2 regions of the Micromonospora palomenae genome follow, and region 2 is predicted to be linked to the other one. Evidence: riboswitches for the same ligand, from Rfam matches in the RefSeq annotation. Region 2 holds a riboswitch; the other holds the start of a gene.
What was found. A riboswitch is a leader RNA that binds a small molecule or an ion and turns the genes downstream of it on or off. The one in region 2 is predicted to bind thiamine pyrophosphate.
Positions count from the first base shown of each region.

Region 1: another riboswitch for thiamine pyrophosphate. It lies ahead of thiE (thiamine phosphate synthase); the one in region 2 lies ahead of FHX75_RS23685 (ECF transporter S component).

Region 1 covers NZ_VIXA01000002.1:1,972,301-1,976,853, forward strand. Annotated here, with positions in the region: gene FHX75_RS20385 (ABC-F family ATP-binding cassette domain-containing protein) at 1-103, shown strand, start outside; gene FHX75_RS20390 (aldo/keto reductase) at 183-1,145, shown strand; gene FHX75_RS20395 (DUF559 domain-containing protein) at 1,219-2,151, opposite strand; TPP riboswitch at 2,272-2,380, shown strand; gene thiE (thiamine phosphate synthase) at 2,375-3,001, shown strand; gene thiO (glycine oxidase ThiO) at 2,995-4,134, shown strand; gene thiS (sulfur carrier protein ThiS) at 4,125-4,325, shown strand; gene FHX75_RS20415 (thiazole synthase) at 4,322-4,553, shown strand, end outside.
Region 2 covers NZ_VIXA01000003.1:576,723-581,275, forward strand. Annotated here, with positions in the region: gene FHX75_RS23680 (ABC transporter ATP-binding protein) at 1-1,294, opposite strand, end outside; gene FHX75_RS23685 (ECF transporter S component) at 1,429-2,013, opposite strand; TPP riboswitch at 2,089-2,194, opposite strand; gene FHX75_RS23690 (alpha/beta fold hydrolase) at 2,279-3,109, shown strand; gene FHX75_RS23695 (sugar isomerase domain-containing protein) at 3,158-3,907, shown strand; gene FHX75_RS23700 (DUF6328 family protein) at 4,057-4,553, shown strand, end outside.

The sequences.
Region 1 (4,553 bases), on a different contig from region 2:
CACCCACGACCGCTGGTTCACCCGGTCCTTCGACCGGTTCGTGCTGTTCGGCGGCGACGGCGAGGTGGTGGAGACGTCGGAGCCGGTCTGGGACGTGCGCTGACGGACGGCGGCCCGCGCCGGGCCGGCGGCTTCCGCGGGGCGGGCGGTCGCGCGGCTGGCGGCTCCGCGGCGGGCATAGGGTGGATCTCGTGACTGAGATGACCTACCGCCGGTTGGGCGACTCCGGGCTCGTGGTGTCCGTGGTCGGCATCGGCTGCAACAACTTCGGCCGCAAGCTCGACCTCGACGGCACCCGGGCGGTGGTCGACGCCGCCCTCGACGTCGGGATCAACTTCTTCGACACCGCCGACATCTACGGCGAACCGCAGGGCGGCTCCGAGGAACTGCTCGGGCAGGCGCTCAAGGGGCGCCGGGACGACGTGGTGGTGGCCACCAAGTTCGGCATGGACATGCACGGCATGAACGGCCCCGACCACGGCGCCCGGGGCGCGCGCCGCTACATCGCCCGGGCCGTGGAGGCGTCGCTGCGCCGGCTCGGCACCGACCACATCGACCTGTACCAGATGCACGAGCCCGACCCGGGCACCCCGATCGACGAGACGCTCGCCGCCCTGGACGACCTCGTCCGCGCCGGCAAGGTGCGCTACCTCGGCAACTCCAACTTCGCCGGCTGGCAGATCGCCGACGCCGACTGGGTCGCCTCGTCCAACGGGCGGGCCCGGTTCATCAGCGCGCAGAACCACTACTCGCTGCTGGAACGCTCCGTCGAAACCGAGGTCGTGCCCGCCTGCGAGCGGTTCGGCCTGGGCATGCTGCCGTTCTTCCCGCTCGCCAACGGCCTGCTCACCGGCAAGTACAAGCGCAACGAGGCGCCGCCCGCCGGCAGCCGGCTCTCCGGCGGTGGCCGGTACGCCCAGCGCCTCGCCGCCGCGGACTGGGACACCATCGAGGCCATCGAGGCGTACGCCGGCGAGCGCGGCCTGTCGATGCTCCAGGTGGCGATCGGCGGGCTGGCCGCCCGTCCGGCGGTCACCTCGGTGATCGCCGGCGCCACCACGCCGGAGCAGGTGCGGGCGAACGCCGAAGCCGGCACCTGGCAGCCCACCGACGAGGACCTGGACGCCCTCGACGCCATCCTCTGACCCACCTCCGCGCCCATGCGGCAGCCGCCCTGCCGCAGGCAGGGCGACGGTGGTGAGTGGAACGCCATGGGTGTCAACGTGGGTTGGTGACACCCATGGCGTTCCGCTGGGCCTGGCGTTCGCGCAGCGCCTGGGTGGTCAGGGCGATGGTGCGGGTGGGGTGGCGCAGGACGTCGTCGGCGGTGAAGCGGAGGACGATCCAGCCCGCCGCCCGTAGCGCGTTCAGGCGGGCGACGTCCTGGCGGAAGTGCGCGCGCTCGCGGTGGTGGTCGCCGTCGTACTCGACCGCGACACGGAGTGCCGGCCAGGCCAGATCGACCCGGCCGACGAATCGGCCGCGTCCGTCGTGCACGTCGTGCTGGGCGGTGACCGGGCCGAGTCCGGCATCGAGCAGGAGCAGGCGGAGCCTCGTCTCCATCGGCGACTCCGTCAACGGCTCCGCCAGCGCCAGGACCTCCCGCAGCAGCGGCATCCCCGGCCAGCCGGCATGCGCACCGGCGTACGCCCGGAGGGCGGGCAGCTTGACCACCCGACGGTGCAGCAACGCGTCGACGGCGACCAGCGCGTCGGTGCGGCTGCCCTGGCGTCCGAGGTCGAAGGCGGTGCGCAACTCGGTGGTGACCGGCAGCCCCGCGAACCGTGTCCGGTCGGTCTCCGGCACGGCAGACCGGCTGATACGGATGCGGGGATGTCCCCGCATCCGCGCCGTCCGGGGGAGCAGCACGGTGACCGGCGCGTCCCGGGCGAGGAGATCGGCCCCCCACAGGTAGGCGGCGCTGAGTCCGGCGATGGCCGCATCCGGTGGCAGCAACAGCGCGACAGCGTCGCACCACATTCGATGGTCGTCCACGCGGTAACCGTCGCGGTGCACGTAGACGTCGGGCAGCAGCCGGTGCCAGGCCGGGCCCCGCAGCCGGGTCCAGCTGAGCAGACCCTCCGCGACGGCGCGGCTGCCCCGGAAGGGCAGGAACGCGAGGCGGCGCGGAACCCGAGGCGGAGAGGGCATCCGGACAGCATGGCGTGAGCGGTCCGTCACGCGCTGCCTGCACCGTCGAGATGAGACGGTCCGTGGGAAAAGCGCACCCCCGCCCTTGGCGGATCGGCGCATCCGTCGTACGGTATGCCGCAAGTGACCCACGGGAGCCCGGTGCACCGGGCTGAGAGGGGGGCTGAAGCCCCCGACCGTCGAACCTGATCCGGGTAATGCCGGCGCAGGGAGGAGCGTTGCCGTGCCGTCCCTGGGACGACTGCATCTGATCACCGACACCCGGCCGGGGCGCGACCCGCTCGCCGTGCTGCGCGCCGCCCTGCCGGTGGCCCGCGCCGAGCTGGTCGTACAGGTCCGGGTGGACGACGACGCCACCGACCGGCAGGCGTACGAGCTGGCCCGCCGGGTGCTCGCGCTCTGCGCGCCGTACGGGGTGCCGTGCCTGGTCAACGACCGGCTGCACGTGGCGCTCGCGGTCGGCGCCGCCGGGGGCCACGTCGGCGCGGACGATCTGCCGGTCGGGGCGGCCCGCCGGGTGCTCGGCGCCGCCGCCGTGCTCGGCGCCACCGCCCGGGAACCGGTCGCCGCCACCAAGGCGGTCGCCGCCGGGGCCAGCTACCTGGGCGTAGGCCCCTGCCACGCCACCACCACGAAGGCCGGCCTGCCGGCCCCGATCGGCCCGGACGGGGTACGCGCCGTCGCCGAGGCCGTCGCCGTGCCGGTGATCGCCATCGGCGGGGTGACCGCCGCGTCGGTGCCGGCACTGCGGGCCGCCGGGGCGTACGGGGTGGCGGTGGTGGGGGCGCTGTCGGGAGCCGCCGATCCGGCCCGGGCGACCGCGGAACTGCTCGGGGCGCTGACGTGCTGACCCGACCGGACGTCGCCGTGGTGGGGGCGGGACCGGTCGGGCTGGGGATCGCCTGGCGCTGCGCCGCGCGCGGGCTGCGCGTCGTCGTGCACGATCCCGCCCCCGGCTCCGGCGCGTCCCACGTGGCCGCCGGGATGCTCTCGCCGGTCGCCGAGGCGTACTTCGGGGAGCACGAGCTGACCGGCCTGCTCACCGAGTCGGCCGCCCGCTGGCCGGGCTTCGCCGCCGAGCTGGCCGAGGCCGCCGGCACCGACTTCGGCCACCGCACCGAGGGCACCCTCGTCGTCGGGCTCACCGGTGACGACCTGGCCGAGGCGCGGCGGCTCTGGTCGTACCAGCAGGGGTTGGGGCTGCCGATCACGCCGCTGCGCCCCTCGGAGCTGCGGGACCGCGAGCCGGCGCTGGCGCCGCGGGTGCGCGGCGGCGCGGTCGCGCCCGGCGACCACCAGGTCGACCCGCGGCGGCTGGTGGCCGCGCTGCGGGCGGCGGCCGAGCGGGCCGGGGCCACGCTGGTGCCCGGCGCGGTCGCGCGCCTCACCGACGTGGACGCCCGGGTCACCGTGGTCGCCGCCGGCTGCGGCGCCGCCGCGCTCACCGGCCTGCCGGTCCGGCCGGTGAAGGGGCAGGTGCTCCGGCTGCGCGCGCCCGGTCGCGGCACGCCGGACTTCCGGCACGTGATCCGGGGGTACGCCGACGGCGAGTCGGTGTACCTGGTGCCGCGCGCCCACGGTGAGGTGGTCCTCGGCGCGACCGTGGAGGAGCGCGCCGACACCGAGGTGACCGCCGGGGCGGTGCTGCGACTGCTCCGCGCCGCCGTTGACCTGGTGCCCGACCTGGCCGAGTACGACCTAGTCGAGGCCGCCGCCGGACTGCGCCCCGGTACGCCGGACAACGCGCCGATTCTCGGGCCGCTGCCCGGCCGGCCCGGTGTGCTGGTCGCCACCGGCCACCACCGGCACGGCATCCTGCTCACCCCGGTCACCGCCGACCTGATCGCCGAGCTGGTGGTCACCGGCACGGCGGACCCGCTGCTCGCCCCCTTCGCGCCGGACCGGTTCACCGCCGGCGCCGCCGCCCGAGCCGCCGGCCGGGACCGGATCGCACCCACCCCCGAGGAGGAGACGTGCAACTGATCGTCAACGGTGCCGGCCGGGACCTGCCCGGCGGGTCGACCGTGGCGGACCTGGTCCGCGCGGTCACCGAGCAGCGGCGCGGCCTCGCGGTGGCGGTGAACGGCGAGGTGGTGCCCCGCACCGGCTGGCCGGCGACCGTGCTGCGCGACGGCGACCGGGTCGAGGTGCTCAGCGCCGCCCAGGGCGGGTGAGCGGCGTGACGCTCACCATCGGCACCGTCACCCTCGGGTCGCGGCTCATCCTCGGCACCGGCGGCGCGGCCAACCTGCACGTGCTGGAGCGGGCCGTCCGGGCCTCCGGCACCGAGCTGGTCACCGTGGCCCTGCGCCGGGTGGACACCACCCCCGCTGCGGCCGGCGGGCTGCTCGACGTGCTGGACCGGTGCGGGGTGCGGCTGCTGCCGAACACCGCCGGCTGCT
Region 2 (4,553 bases):
GCCAGGTGCGCCGGTCCTGGCCGAAGGTCGGCTCGTCGCAGATCAGCAGGCGGGGCGCGGTGGCCAGTGCGGTCGCCACGCTCAGCCGCCGCGCCTCCCCACCGGAGAGGGTGTACGGGTTCGCCCCGGCCAGCCGGGTCAGCCGCAGCCGGTCCAGCAGGGCGTCCACCGTGGCGCGTACCGCCGGCTCGGACTGGCCGGTCCGGCGGGGGCCGAGCGCCAGCTCGTCGAAGACGGTGGCGGTGACGAACTGGTGCTCCGGGTCCTGGAAGACCGAGCCGATCCGGCGGGTCAGCGCGGGCGCCCGCCAGCGGTGCGGGGGAGTGCGGTCGTCCGCCCCGGCCAGCGCGGCGGTGGCGGTGACCCGGCCGACGCCGGGGCGGAGCAGCCCGCCGAGGAGCAGGGCCAGGGTGGACTTGCCGACTCCGTTGGGCCCGAGCACGGCGAGCGCCTCGCCGGCGCGTACCCGCAGGTCGGTGGGGGCCAGCCGGGGTGGCAGGCCGAGCCGGTCGGCGGTGAGCAACTCCTCGCCGGGCGGCGTGGTGGCGTGCCGGGGCGGGATGGTCCGGCCCGGCACCCAGACGCCCTCGGCGGCCAGTGCCTCGCCGTGCGCGGCGAAGACCGCCTCCGGCGGGCCGTCCGCGCGGACGCCGCCGCCCGGCTCCAGCACCACCACCCGGTCGACCAGCGGCAGCGCCTCGGCGACCCGGTGTTCGACCAGGATCAGGGTGGTGTCGGCGGACAGCGCGCCGGCGACCGCCCGGCGGACCAGGTCGGCGCCGGCCGGGTCGAGGTTGGCGGTCGGCTCGTCGAGCAGCAGCAGGCCGGGGCGCAGGGCGAGCGCGCCGGCCAGGGCCAGGCGCTGCTGCTCGCCGCCGGAGAGCGCCGCGGTGGGCCGGTCCCGGTCGTACGGGAAGCCGACCCGGCGCAACGCCTCGTCCACCCGCGGCCAGATCTCCCCGGCCGGCACCCCCCGGTTCTCCAGCCCGAACGCGACGTCGTCGCCGCTGCGGGCCATCACCAGCTGGGTCTCCGGGTCCTGGAAGACGATGCCGACCCGTTCCCGGTCCTTGCGCGGGTCGAGCCCGTCGATCTCGACGGTGCCCTCCTGCTCGCCGGAGTCCTCGGGCAGCAGCCCGGCCAGCGCGGCCAGCAGGGTGCTCTTGCCCGCCCCGGACGGCCCGAGCAGCAGGACCCGTTCCCCGGCCTCGATCCGCAGGTCCACCCCGCGCACGGCCCACGCCTTCCGTCCGGCGTGCCGCCACCCGAACCCGCGCACCTCCACCGCGCCCACCCGACCCCCTCCCTACCCAGGCCCACCCGGCTCCCGGCCGGCTCCGGCCGGGAGCCGGCCGGTGATCAAGAGGTTTGCGTCACGACGGTGGCTCCCGTTGACGCAAACCTCTTGATCAACGAAGCGGGGGGCGGTCAGATGGCGGCGCGTTCGCGGCCGGCGGGGAACCGGTCGAGGACGCCGGTGCGGGCGAGGGCGCGGGTGAGCGCGACACTGCCCAGGCCGGCGATCACCAGGGAGCTGACCGCGGTGATCAGGATGTAGGGGAGGCGGAAGCTGCCCCAGGCGGTGTCCGGGTACCAGATGAAGACGTCGTAGAGCGCCGCCGCCAGGCCGGCCAGCGTGGCGGCCAGCAGGGCGACGGGCAGCCGGAAGACGCGGTACCCGAAGGCGGCGAAGGCGAGTTCCGCCGCGGCGGCCTCCAGCGGACCCTGGATGACCAGCGTCCAGCCCCAGCTGCTGCCCAGCGCCACCGAGACCAGCGCGGCGACGGTGAGCGTGAAGAAGGCGGCGCCCGGCTTGCGGATGATCAGGCCGCCCAGGACGGCGGGGACCAGCCAGACGCCGTAGATGGCCGCCCGGCCGGGCAGCGGGATCGCGTCGGCGGGGCCGTTCCAGAGCAGGCCCCAGGCCCAGAAGATGATGCCGAAGGCCACCCCGAGCACCGCCGCGATGACGATGTCGATGGTGCGCCACCGGTTGCTGTCGGTGTTGGTCATGTGTGCTCCCAGTCCAAATGATCGAACCAGGAGAAGACGCACGCCGCGCCCGGTATGGGACCGGACGGCGGCGCGGCTGGAGGTCGACCGAACTCCCTGCGCTGGCATTACCCAGATCAGGTTCGAGGGTCTGCGGGCGGTGCCCGCACTCTCAGCGCTGTGCGCTCCCCTGTCGGATGTGAAGTTGTCTCGTCGACGCTAACAGCTCCGACCCCGCCACGGTCGGCCCGGGTGGACGACCGCCGGGCTGGGTAGGCTGCCGATCATGCGGGTCGAGGCGCGAGGGCTGACGTTCGAGGTACGCACCGGCGGCCCGGAGGGCGGCGAACCCGTCCTCCTGCTGCACGGCTTCCCGCAGCACGGCGGCGAGTGGGACGAGGTGGTGCCGGCGCTGCACGCCGCCGGCCTGCGTACGTATGCGCCGGACCAGCGGGGCTACTCGCCGGGCGCCCGCCCGGCCGAGGTGGCCGCCTACCGGCTGCCGAAGCTGGTCGAAGACGCGGTGGCGCTGCTCGACGCGCTGGGCGTCGAGGCGGCCCACGTGGTGGGGCACGACTGGGGTGCGGTCGTCGCCTGGGGCCTCGCCGCGGGGCACCCCGAGCGGGTCCGCACCCTGACTGCCGTCTCCGTGCCGCATCCCGCCGCGATGGCGCACGCGCTGGCGAACGACCCTCGGCAGAAGGCGCGCTCGTCGTACATGCTGCTGTTCCGCCAGCCGGGCAAGGCCGAGAAAGTGCTGCTGGCCGTGCGGGCGACTGCCCTGCGCCGGCTGCTCTCCGGGGTGGGCGACGCCGGGCGGGTGGCCCGGTACGCCGAGCCGATGCGGGAGCCGGGCGCGCTGACCGGGGCGCTGAACTGGTACCGGGCCATGTCCCGGGCCGACCTGGCGCGGACCGGGCCGGTCGCGGTGCCCACCACCTTCGTCTGGAGCGACGGGGACGTCGCGATCGGCCGGACCGCCGCCGAGGCCTGCGCCGCCCAGGTGACCGGGCCGTACCGGTTCGTCGCGCTCCCCGGCGTCACCCACTGGATTCCCGACGAGGCGCCGGCCCCGCTGGCCGAGGCGATCCTGGCCCGGGTACGCAACCTGGCCTGAGCCCGCCGTGGGCCACCCGACGAGCAGGACCGACGGACGGAGGAACGGATGACGGTGAGCGCCGAGGCATACCTGGCGGTGGTGACCGAGACGATCGGCCGGGTGGCCACGAGCCAGCGGGAGGCGGTGGGTCGGGCGGCCGACCTGATCGCCGAGGCGCTGCGCGCCGACGGGGTGGTGCACGCCTTCGGCACCGGCCACTCCGAGGCACTGGCGATGGAGATCGCCGGCCGGGCCGGTGGGCTGGTGCCGACCAACCGGATCGCGCTCCGTGACCTGGTGCTGGTGGGCGGCGAGCCGGCGAGCATCCTCGGGCCGCACCTGGAGCGCGATCCGGCCGTGGCGCACCGGCTCTACGAGCTGGCCCCGGTCCGCCCGTCGGACATCTTCGTGCTGGCCTCCAACTCCGGCGTCAACGGCGCGATGGTGGAGTTCGCGTCGCTGGTCGTCGAGCGGGGGCACCGGCTGGTGGCGATCACCTCGGCGCAGCACTCGGGCCGGATGGCCTCCCGCCACCCGTCCGGGCGCAAGCTCGCCGACTTCGCCGACGTGGTGCTGGACAACGGCGCCCCGTACGGTGACGCGACCCTGCCGCTGCCCGACGGTGGCGCGGTCGGCGCGGTCTCCTCGATCACCGCGGCCCTGCTGGCCCAGCAGATCGTGGCCGAGACGGTGGCCCGGCTGATCGCGGCGGGGGAGCGGCCCCCGGTCTACCTGTCGGCGAACATCACCGGCGGCGACGAGCACAACGCCGCGCTGGAGGCCCGGTACGCCGGCCGCATCCGCCGAGGGGCGTGAGCGCGAGGAGTGAGCCGGGTTTGCGAGCCCCGCAGTCGCGAACGAGGGGAGGTTCGTGAGCCGGTTTCGCGCGGTTCCGCTTCGGGCATTGGCGTTGCTGCCGGCGGGGTGGGCCTCGTCGGCAGTACCGTCTCTTCTGGAGGTAGCGCGTGTCGAAGGAATCCGAGAAGCAGCGCTGGCAGCGCAACTTCGCCGATCTGCTCCAGGAGTTGCGCGTCGCACAGACCGGCGTGCAGATCCTTTTCGCCTTCCTGCTCACCCTGCCGTTCAGCAACGGCTTCACCCGGACCAGCGGCTTCCAGAAGGACGTCTACATCGTCTCGCTGCTGTCGGCGGCGGCCGCCACCGCGATGATCATCTCGCCGGTCGCCTTCCACCGCGCGCTGTTCCGCCAGGGTCGCAAGCCGGAGCTGGTGCGCTTCGCCCACCGGATGGCCAGCGGCGGACTCGCCTTCATGCTGATCTCGATGGTCAGCGCGGTGCTGCTGATCACCGATTTCGTGCTGCAGCGCGGCGTGGCCCTGGTGCTGAGCGCGCTCACCGCGCTGTGGTTCCTGACCTTCTGGGTCTTCCTGCCGATGGCCCGGCGCAACTGGGGCGAGGACGTCGATGACGACGACGATGACGCGCCGCAGGTGCTGACCGG